2 regions of the Burkholderia sp. 22313 genome follow, and region 1 is predicted to be linked to the other one. Evidence: predicted binding sites of a transcription regulator. Region 1 holds the regulator's gene; the other holds the start of a gene.

Region 1 (4,417 bases):
GAACACGGCGTTGATCGCCGCGCCGCCCAGGGCGGAGGCAAACGTCAGCCGGTACGACGCGAGGACGCGCGGCGACGTGACGGCGGTGACGAACTGGTCCCACGACAGGGTCGCGGTCTTCAGGAACGTGGCGGCGAGCGGAATCAGCACCACGAGGCTCAAATAGGCCACCGTGATGCCGAGCGTCACGCCGAAACCGGGCAGCGCGCTCGGCTTGCGAAAGGTGTACGTCGTCATCGGATGCTCTTGCTGGGTGTTGCTGCTCACGGGTCCGGCGCGAACGCCGGCGCGGGAATCTCGCGCCGGCTGCCGGCCGGGGATGCGGCGCGCTGTCGTGGCGCGCCGCTGTCGTTATGGCTTGCTGCTTGCTGCCTGATGCGGCCGCGGTTACTGCGGCTTGTAGATCGAATCGAACACGCCGCCGTCCGCGAAATGCGTCTTCTGCGCATTCGTCCAGCCGCCGAAGGTGTCGTCGACCGTGTACAGCTTCAGCGTCGGGAACTGCTTCGTCAGCGCCGCCGGCACGTTCTTCGAACGCGGACGGTAATAGTTGCGCGCCGCGATCTCCTGGCCCTGCGGGCTGTAGAGGAAATTCAGGTAGGCCTCGGCCAGCTTGCGCGTGCCCTTCTTGTCGACCACCTTGTCGACCACCGCGACGGGCGGCTCGGCCAGGATGCTGACCGACGGCACGACGATCTCGAACTTGTCGGTGCCGAATTCCTTGATCGACAGGAACGCCTCGTTTTCCCATGCGATCAGCACGTCGCCGATCCCGCGCTGCACGAAGCTCGTCGTCGCGCCTCGCGCGCCCGAATCGAGCACGCCGGCGTTCTTGTAGAGCTTCGTCACGAACGCCTTCGCGCTCTGCTCGTTGCCGCCCGGCTTGTGCACGGCGTATGCCCAGGCGGCCAGGTAGTTCCAGCGCGCGCCGCCCGAGGTCTTCGGGTTCGGCGTGACGATCGAGATGCCCGGCCTGGTCAGGTCGTCCCAGTCCTTGATGCCCTTCGGATTGCCCTTGCGCACGAGGAACACGATCGTCGACGTGTACGGCGATGCGTTGTCCGGCAGGCGCTTTTGCCAGTCCTTGTTGACGAGGCCCTTGTTGGCGAGCGCGTCGATGTCGTACGCGAGCGCCAGCGTGACGACGTCGGCCTGCAAGCCGTCGAGCACCGAGCGCGCCTGCGCGCCCGAGCCGCCGTGCGACTGCTTGAAGTCGACCGTCTCGCCCGTCTTCGCCTTCCACACCTTGCCGAACGCCTGGTTGAAGTCCTGATACAGCTCGCGCGTCGGGTCGTACGACACGTTCAGGAACGTCGTATCGGCCTGCGCATGCGTCGCGACGCCCAGTACCGCCGCCGCGCCCAGCGCGAGTGTTGCGATCAGGCGGCCCACTGCGCCCGCCAGCCCCGTATTGCGCTTCGCCATCCTTGGTTCTCCCGTGTTGTCGGTATTGCGATGTCGGGCCAGTCTAACGAACGGGCTACATGATTAAAAATAATCGTTCTTCATTTTTTAATATTCAAAAGTGCTAACGCAGACGGGACGGACGGTTGCGGCGGATAAACCGACGTTTCGACGTCGCGAAATCGCGCCGGAACCGGCGTGATCGCGTCGAACCTCAAGTAACACTTGAAATTCGCGAAGTACTGTATAAAAATACAGCTCACTGTCTATCCATACAGTTCAGCCATGACCAAACTCACCGCCCGTCAGCAGCAAGTGTTCGACTTGATCCGCCGCGCGATCGAGCGCTCCGGTTTCCCGCCCACGCGTGCCGAGATCGCGGCCGAGCTCGGTTTCAGCTCGCCGAATGCGGCCGAGGAGCACCTCCGTGCGCTGGCGCGCAAGGGCGTGATCGAGCTGGCCGCCGGCGCGTCGCGCGGCATCCGCCTGCTCGGCATCGACGATGCGCCGCACCAGTTCACGCTGCCGCACGCCGGCCTGATGCAACTGTCGCTGCCGCTCGTCGGCCGGGTCGCGGCCGGTAGCCCGATCCTCGCGCAGGAACACATCTCCCAGCATTACGCATGCGATCCCGCGCTGTTCACGAGCAAGCCCGACTACCTGCTGAAGGTGCGCGGCCTGTCGATGCGCGACGCCGGCATTCTCGACGGCGACCTCCTCGCCGTGCAGAAGCGCACGGAAGCGAAGGACGGCCAGATCATCGTCGCCCGCCTCGGCGACGACGTCACGGTCAAGCGCCTGATGCGCCGGCCCGGCGGCCTCGAGCTGATCGCAGAGAACCCGGATTACGAAAACATCTTCGTCAAGGCCGGCAGCGCGGAATTCGCGCTGGAAGGCATCGCCGTCGGGCTGATCCGCTCGGGCGAACTCTGACAATCGGTCTCGCTGAGGAGAACATCATGGAACGCCTGTCCCGTCTGCTGCCTTTCCGTCAATTCGGCCGCCTGCGTCATCTGCGCGGCCGCACGCCCTGCGCGCCGCTGTCCGCCGCGGCGCCCGTGGTGAGCCAAGAAGTCGCAGTTGAACGGCAGGCGTCGCTGCTGCCGTCAGCGCTGCCCGCGTTCGCGCGGGTGTCGCTGAATGCCGGCCTCAATCACGCGGAACCGGCGCGTCGTGCGCCGGTGCGCGTCTATCACGGCCGCTCGCGCCTGATCATGGTCGGAACGATCGATGCCGTGTGCCGGATGATCGATCGCTGCATCGACGAGGAACGATCGGCCGCACACGGCGGTCTCTGATTGCGGAACCTGTCCGCACCGGAGGCATCGTGACTGGATCTTCGAGCCGCGCCCGGCGGCTCAAGCCCCTGCTGATCGTCGTGCTGGCCGTCGCCGCCCTGGTGGCGATCGGCTATGCATACGCGTCGCCGTACGTCGCGCTCGGTCGCCTGAAATCGGCGATCGACGCGCGCGATGCGCAGGCGGTCAGCGAATATGTCGATTTTCCGTCGCTGCGCATCAGCCTGAAGCAGCAGGTCACGGCAGAGTTGATGCGCCGGATCGACGCGGTGAAGAAGGACAATCCGTTCGCGGTGATCGGCGCGCTGATCGGTTCTGCATTGATCGGCCCGCTGGTCGATGCGTATGCAACGCCGGAAGGCGTGGCGGCGCTGATGAGCGGCATTCCGCCGCGCGGTAATCCGGGCGAACGGCCGCCCGACTGGTCGGGGCCGCCGTCCGGCGATGCGCCGGGCCATGCGCCGGCCACACCACCGGCCAATCCCGCGAGCCTCCCCGTACCGGGCAGCAGCGCCACCGCGTCAGCGGCGTCTGCGCCGGCCCCCACATCGGCACCCACATCGGCACCCGCGTCGGCCAGCCCGAGCGATGCAGGCCATCCGCAGCAAACGAGCGCCGGCTACCGGAATATCGATGAATTCGTCGTGACCTACCAGCGCAGCGCCGATGGCACGCGCTATGCGGCGATCTTCCATCGTGTCGGCCTGTTCTCGTGGAAGCTGTCCGCGATCGATCTGCACGCCTGAGCGTGCCGCGATCGAAATGGAGGCCGCCGTTGCGGCACGGCGCAAGACCAGCGTGAATCGCAGCGCGACCCAGCCGGTCAGGCAATCACGGCACGACTTGCCGTGTTACTTGCCGTTCGCAGTGGCCGCTTCGCGTTCGCGCGCGATCTCGGCCTTTTGCTCTTCCGCCGACGAACAGGCGACCAGAATGCTGCAGTTCACGCGATCGAGCAGTTGCGTATTGCCCGACCCCATCCACCACCTGGACAACCCGCTGCGGCACCGGTGGCCGACAACGACGAGGTCGGCCTTGATCTCCGTCGCGAGATTCGCGATTTCGTCGATCGGATAGCCGAACGCGAAATGGCCTTCCGCCTGAACGCCGCGCTCGCGCAGCCAGTTCACGCCTTCCTGCAGGATCTCGCGCGCCGTTTCCTCGAAACGGCCGCAGGCGACGTCGGTCAGCAGCCCTGCGCTTTGCGCGATGCTCGAGCGCATGTCGACGACCGACAGCAAATGCGTTTCCGCCTTCAGATCCATCGCGAGATTGGCGCCACAGCGCAATGCCTTGCGTCCTTCGAGCGTGCCGTCGTAGCACAGCAAAATCTTGTTGTAGCTAGCCATGAAACCTCCCTATCGCGACTACGTGCGCTATGCACTCATCATGGTGCGCCGCAATTCCGGACGCAAGGGATGGAAAACGCTGATTCGCCACGCGGGGCGCGTCGGCGATGATGCAGTGCACGATCCGTGCACGCCTGCACCGTGCCGCGCGGGCATGCCCTGAAGGGATGCGGCCGATGCACTAGAATGGCCCGTTCATGCCGTCGGCGCGCGTTCGCTTCGGCCATGTCGATCTGACAAGCATTCGTCCGATCCGTTCGCCTGCCCGCATGCCGGCCCGGCCGGCCACGAAGCCGAAAAACGCGCCCGCTTACAACGACAACCTGCCCATGTCCGTTGCACCGATCGAGTTCCGGAACGTCGAAA
Region 2 (4,417 bases), on a different contig from region 1:
GCGCAGCCAGAGTTCGTGGATCGGCAGGCCCTGGGGCCGGATGCCCGACGCAAGCGCGACATCGCGCGGCTTGTGGTCGGTCAGGCAGGCTTCGATGTCCCACAAGCCGTCGCCGCGCTCGTAGGCTTCCGCTCGGATTGCGCGTCGATGTCGCAACTGACGGGGCACGGGCTCGGATAGCGGCATGCTGGAGGTTGAGGCCGAAGAGGAAAACCCGTGGATTTTAGCATATTGGGTATTTGAGGCAGCCCGCTGCAACGACGGGTATTCCCGCCTGTCCGGAAACGGTTGCATTGCAGCAAAATCGCGCGCAGCGCACGCGCCCGAACCGGTCAGTCGTCGATCGGAAAATCGTCGCCCACCTTCAGCAACTTCACGATGATCGAGCTCGAGAAGCCGCGCGCAGCAAGGAAGCGCGCCTGCTTCGCGCGCTCGGCGGGCGTTTGCGGCAGTGCACCGAATTTCTTGCGCCAGACAGCCTGCGCGCGTGTCAACTCGGTCTCGCGCAATTGTGCATTCACCTCTTCGACAAGACTGTCGCCAACCGCGTGGCGCTTCAGTTCGCTGACGATGCGCGCGACGCCGACGCGTGACGCGCGGCGATGCACGAGACTCTCGGCAAAGCGCGCATCGGACAGCCAGCCGTCCTTTTCCAGCGCATCGAGCACCGGTTCGACGGATTCGTCCTCGCCGACGTACGGTGCGAGCTTGCGTGCGAGTTCGGCGCGGCTGTACTCGCGCCGGGACAGGTAGCCGAGCGCGCGGCCCTTCAGCGAACGTGGCGGTTTCGATGATTTGCGCTCGGGGGCGCCAGGCGTGTCGCCAGAAGCAGCACCGGCGGAACCGCCGGACGCACGGCGCGTGCGCCGCGGATGCTGGCTGCTGCGCGTATAGACATCTTCCTTGATCGACGCCGCGGCATCGGCCGCGCGTGCGCCCGGGAAGCAGACACCGGACACGCGACGGCGCGACCGGTCGTGCGCATCGAACGATTCGTCGTCATCGAACGGATCGTCCGGCGCGGTAATCTCAAACGAAACGAGGGCATCGTCGGATGCCCTCGTCGCGGTGCGATGCGCGGACTGACTGCCCGCGCCCCGCCGGTTGGCACCCGAGGATTCGGCTCGCCCGCCGGAGCGACCCGCCGTATCGGGCGTGTCGCTCGGCTCCGGTTCGCCAGCCTGACCTCGGCGCCCGACCATCACTCTTCTTCGTCCATCGCCTCGGCTTCGTCGACTGCGCCATCGGGCATCGCGGCGACGCCGAGCGATTCGCGGATGCGGTTCTCGATCTCGCGGGCGATTTCCGGATTCTCGCGCAGGAATTCACGCGCGTTGTCCTTGCCCTGGCCGATCTTCTCGCCGTTGTAGCTGTACCAGGCGCCGGCCTTGTCGACGATCTTCGCCTGCACGCCGAGATCGATGATCTCGCCCTGACGCGAAATGCCTTCGCCGTACAGGATGTCGAAGATCGCTTCGCGAAACGGCGGCGACACCTTGTTCTTGACGACCTTCACGCGGGTCTCGTTACCGATCACCTCGTCGTTCTTCTTGATCGAGCCGATCCGGCGGATATCGAGACGCACCGACGCATAGAATTTCAGCGCGTTGCCGCCCGTCGTGGTTTCCGGGTTGCCGAACATCACGCCGATCTTCATCCGGATCTGGTTGATGAAGATCACGAGGCAGTTCGTGCGCTTGATCGTACCCGTCAGCTTGCGCAGCGCCTGCGACATCAGGCGAGCCTGCAGGCCCGGCAGCGAATCGCCCATCTCGCCTTCGATTTCGGCCTTCGGCACGAGCGCCGCGACCGAGTCGATGACGATCATGTCGATCGAGCCCGAGCGCACCAGCGCATCGGTGATTTCGAGCGCCTGCTCGCCGGTGTCCGGCTGCGAGATCAGCAGTTCCGGCACGTTCACGCCGAGCTTCGACGCGTATTGGACGTCGAGCGCGTGCTCGGCGTCGATGAAGGCTGCCGTGCCGCCGAGCTTCTGCAGTTCGGCGATGACCTGCAGCGTGAGCGTGGTTTTACCCGACGATTCCGGACCGTAGATCTCGACCACCCGGCCGCGCGGCAGGCCGCCGACGCCGAGCGCGATATCGAGACCCAGCGAGCCCGTGGAGACGACCTGGATGTCTTCGGTCACTTCGCCGTCGCCCATCCGCATGATCGACCCTTTGCCGAACTGCTTCTCGATCTGCGCGAGTGCGGCCGCCAGCGCCTTGCTCTTCTCGGCGGTCATCCCGGAGCCCTTCTTGCTATCTTCCATGAATCGTCCTTTGCTATGATGAGCAGCGTCTGTCAGAGGCGCGCCCGCTTTCAAGCGCTGCCCACGAATGCAGACACTGTATAAAAAAACAGTGTTTTATGCAAGCCCGCAATGCAGGCTGCGTTGTACACGGATAACTTCGGAGACAGCCGCGCCGGCGCGAACGCCCCGCCGGCCACCGGTCAGCAACATGCGAATTCTCATCGCCGAAGACGACAGCATACTCGCGGACGGCCTCACCCGGTCACTCCGCCAATCGGGCTATGCGGTCGACCACGTGAAGAGCGGCGTCGAGGCCGATACCGCGCTGTCGATGCAGGCTTTCGACCTGCTGATCCTCGATCTCGGGCTGCCCAAGATGTCCGGGCTCGACGTGCTGAAGCGCCTGCGCGCGCGCAATTCCAATCTCCCCGTGCTGATCCTGACCGCCGCCGACAGCGTCGACGAGCGCGTGAAGGGGCTCGACCTCGGCGCGGACGACTACATGGCCAAGCCGTTCGCGCTCAACGAACTCGAGGCACGCGTGCGCGCGCTGACCCGGCGCGGCGCGGGCGGCGGCCCGACCGTCGTGCGCCACGGCTCGCTCGCATTCGACCAGGTCGGCCGCATCGCGTATGCGAACGAGCGCGTGCTCGACCTGTCCGCGCGCGAGCTCGGGCTGCTCGAAGTGCTGCTGCAGCGCATCGGCCGGCTCGTGTCGAAGGAGCAGCTCGTCGATCACCTGTGCGAATGGGGCGAGGAAGTCAGCAACAACGCGATCGAAGTGTACGTGCACCGGCTGCGCAAGAAGATCGAGCCGAGCGGCGTGCGGATTTCCACCGTGCGCGGCCTCGGCTACTGCCTCGAGAAAGTCGCGCCCGCGCCGGCCGAGACGGCCGCGCCCCAGCCCGCGGCGGCCGGCACGCCGCTGCGCTGAAGCCGGCCGTCGCCGCGATGGCCACGCCGGCCCATTCCCGCCATCCGACCGGCGAGCAACCGTCCGCCGCCGACGCCGCGCGCGATGCGCGCTACGAGAACCCGTTCGCGCCGCCCGACGAAACCGACACGCCCGAAGCCGCGCGCCCGCGCTCGCTGTTCGGCGAAATCCTCGACTGGATGCTCGCGCCGCTCCTGCTGCTGTGGCCGATGAGCATCGCCGTCACCTATCTCGTCGCGAAGACGATCGCGAACGGGCCGTTCGACCGCGCGCTCGAGACCAACGCGTACGTGCTCGCGCGCCAGATCCATCCGGTCAACGGCGTCGCCGAGCTGACGCTGCCGCAGCAGGCCCGCGACTTCCTGCGCGCGGACAACATCGACAGCGTTTACTTCCAGGTGCTCGGCACCCGCGGCGAGCTGGTCGCGGGCGAGGCCGACATGCCGCTGCCGCGCGACGAAGACCGCCCGCCGCCGGGCGTCGTCGTGTTTCGCGACGACCTGCTGCGCGGCAACGACGTGCGCGTCGCGTATACCACTGTCGCGCTGCCGGAGTCGAGCAGCACGCAGCCCGTGCTCGTGCAGGTCGGCGAGACGCTCGACAAGCGCAACGCGCTCGCGAACGACATCATCAAGGGCGTGATCCTGCCGCAATTCGTGATCCTGCCGCTCGCGATCCTGCTCGTCTGGTTCGGGCTGTCGCGCGGGCTCGCGCCGCTCAACGCGCTGCAGGCGCACATCCGCGCGCGGCGGCCCGACGACCTGTCGCCCGTCGAGGCGCAGCGCGCGCCACCGGAGATCGAGCCGCTCGTCACGTCGTTCAACGACCTGCTCGCGCGCCTCGAACAGAACATGGCGCTGCAAAAGCGCTTCATCGCCGACGCCGCGCACCAGATGAAAACGCCGCTCGCGGGGTTGCGCACGCAGGCCGAATTCGCGTTGCGCCACCCCGTGCCGCCCGACGTGCAGCGCTCGCTCGAGCAGATCGCGACGAGCTCCGAGCAGGCGGCGCGGCTCGTCACGCAACTGCTCGCGCTCGCCCGCGCCGAGAACCGCGCGAGCGGGCTGACGTTCGAGCCGGTCGAGATCGGCTCGCTGGCGCGCCGCGCGGTGCGCGACTGGGTGCAGGCCGCGCTCGCGAAACGGATGGATCTCGGCTACGAAGGCCCGGAGGACGACGCACCGCTCGACGTCGACGGCAATCCCGTAATGCTGCGCGAGATGCTCGGC

Evidence for each region. Region 1 encodes LexA, which represses DNA repair genes until DNA is damaged. Its sites were predicted from a motif close to ACTGTATNNNNATACAGT; they were not measured.
Region 2: a site for LexA is predicted at 2,348-2,365, ahead of recA (recombinase RecA). Genes of this name have one in related genera too.

Annotation. Positions count from the first base shown of each region.
Region 1 covers NZ_JBQEON010000008.1:135,864-140,280, forward strand. The annotation lists gene cysT (sulfate ABC transporter permease subunit CysT) at 1-237, opposite strand, end outside; gene ACTJKF_RS09270 (sulfate ABC transporter substrate-binding protein) at 388-1,425, opposite strand; gene lexA (transcriptional repressor LexA) at 1,690-2,337, shown strand; gene ACTJKF_RS09280 (hypothetical protein) at 2,364-2,702, shown strand; gene ACTJKF_RS09285 (DUF2939 domain-containing protein) at 2,732-3,448, shown strand; gene ACTJKF_RS09290 (universal stress protein) at 3,554-4,051, opposite strand; gene ACTJKF_RS09295 (hypothetical protein) at 4,050-4,214, shown strand; gene nodI (nodulation factor ABC transporter ATP-binding protein NodI) at 4,381-4,417, shown strand, end outside.
Region 2 covers NZ_JBQEON010000014.1:2,580-6,996, forward strand. The annotation lists gene ACTJKF_RS13600 (DUF2889 domain-containing protein) at 1-186, opposite strand, end outside; gene recX (recombination regulator RecX) at 333-1,202, opposite strand; gene recA (recombinase RecA) at 1,202-2,272, opposite strand; gene ACTJKF_RS13615 (response regulator) at 2,463-3,188, shown strand; gene ACTJKF_RS13620 (sensor histidine kinase) at 3,206-4,417, shown strand, end outside.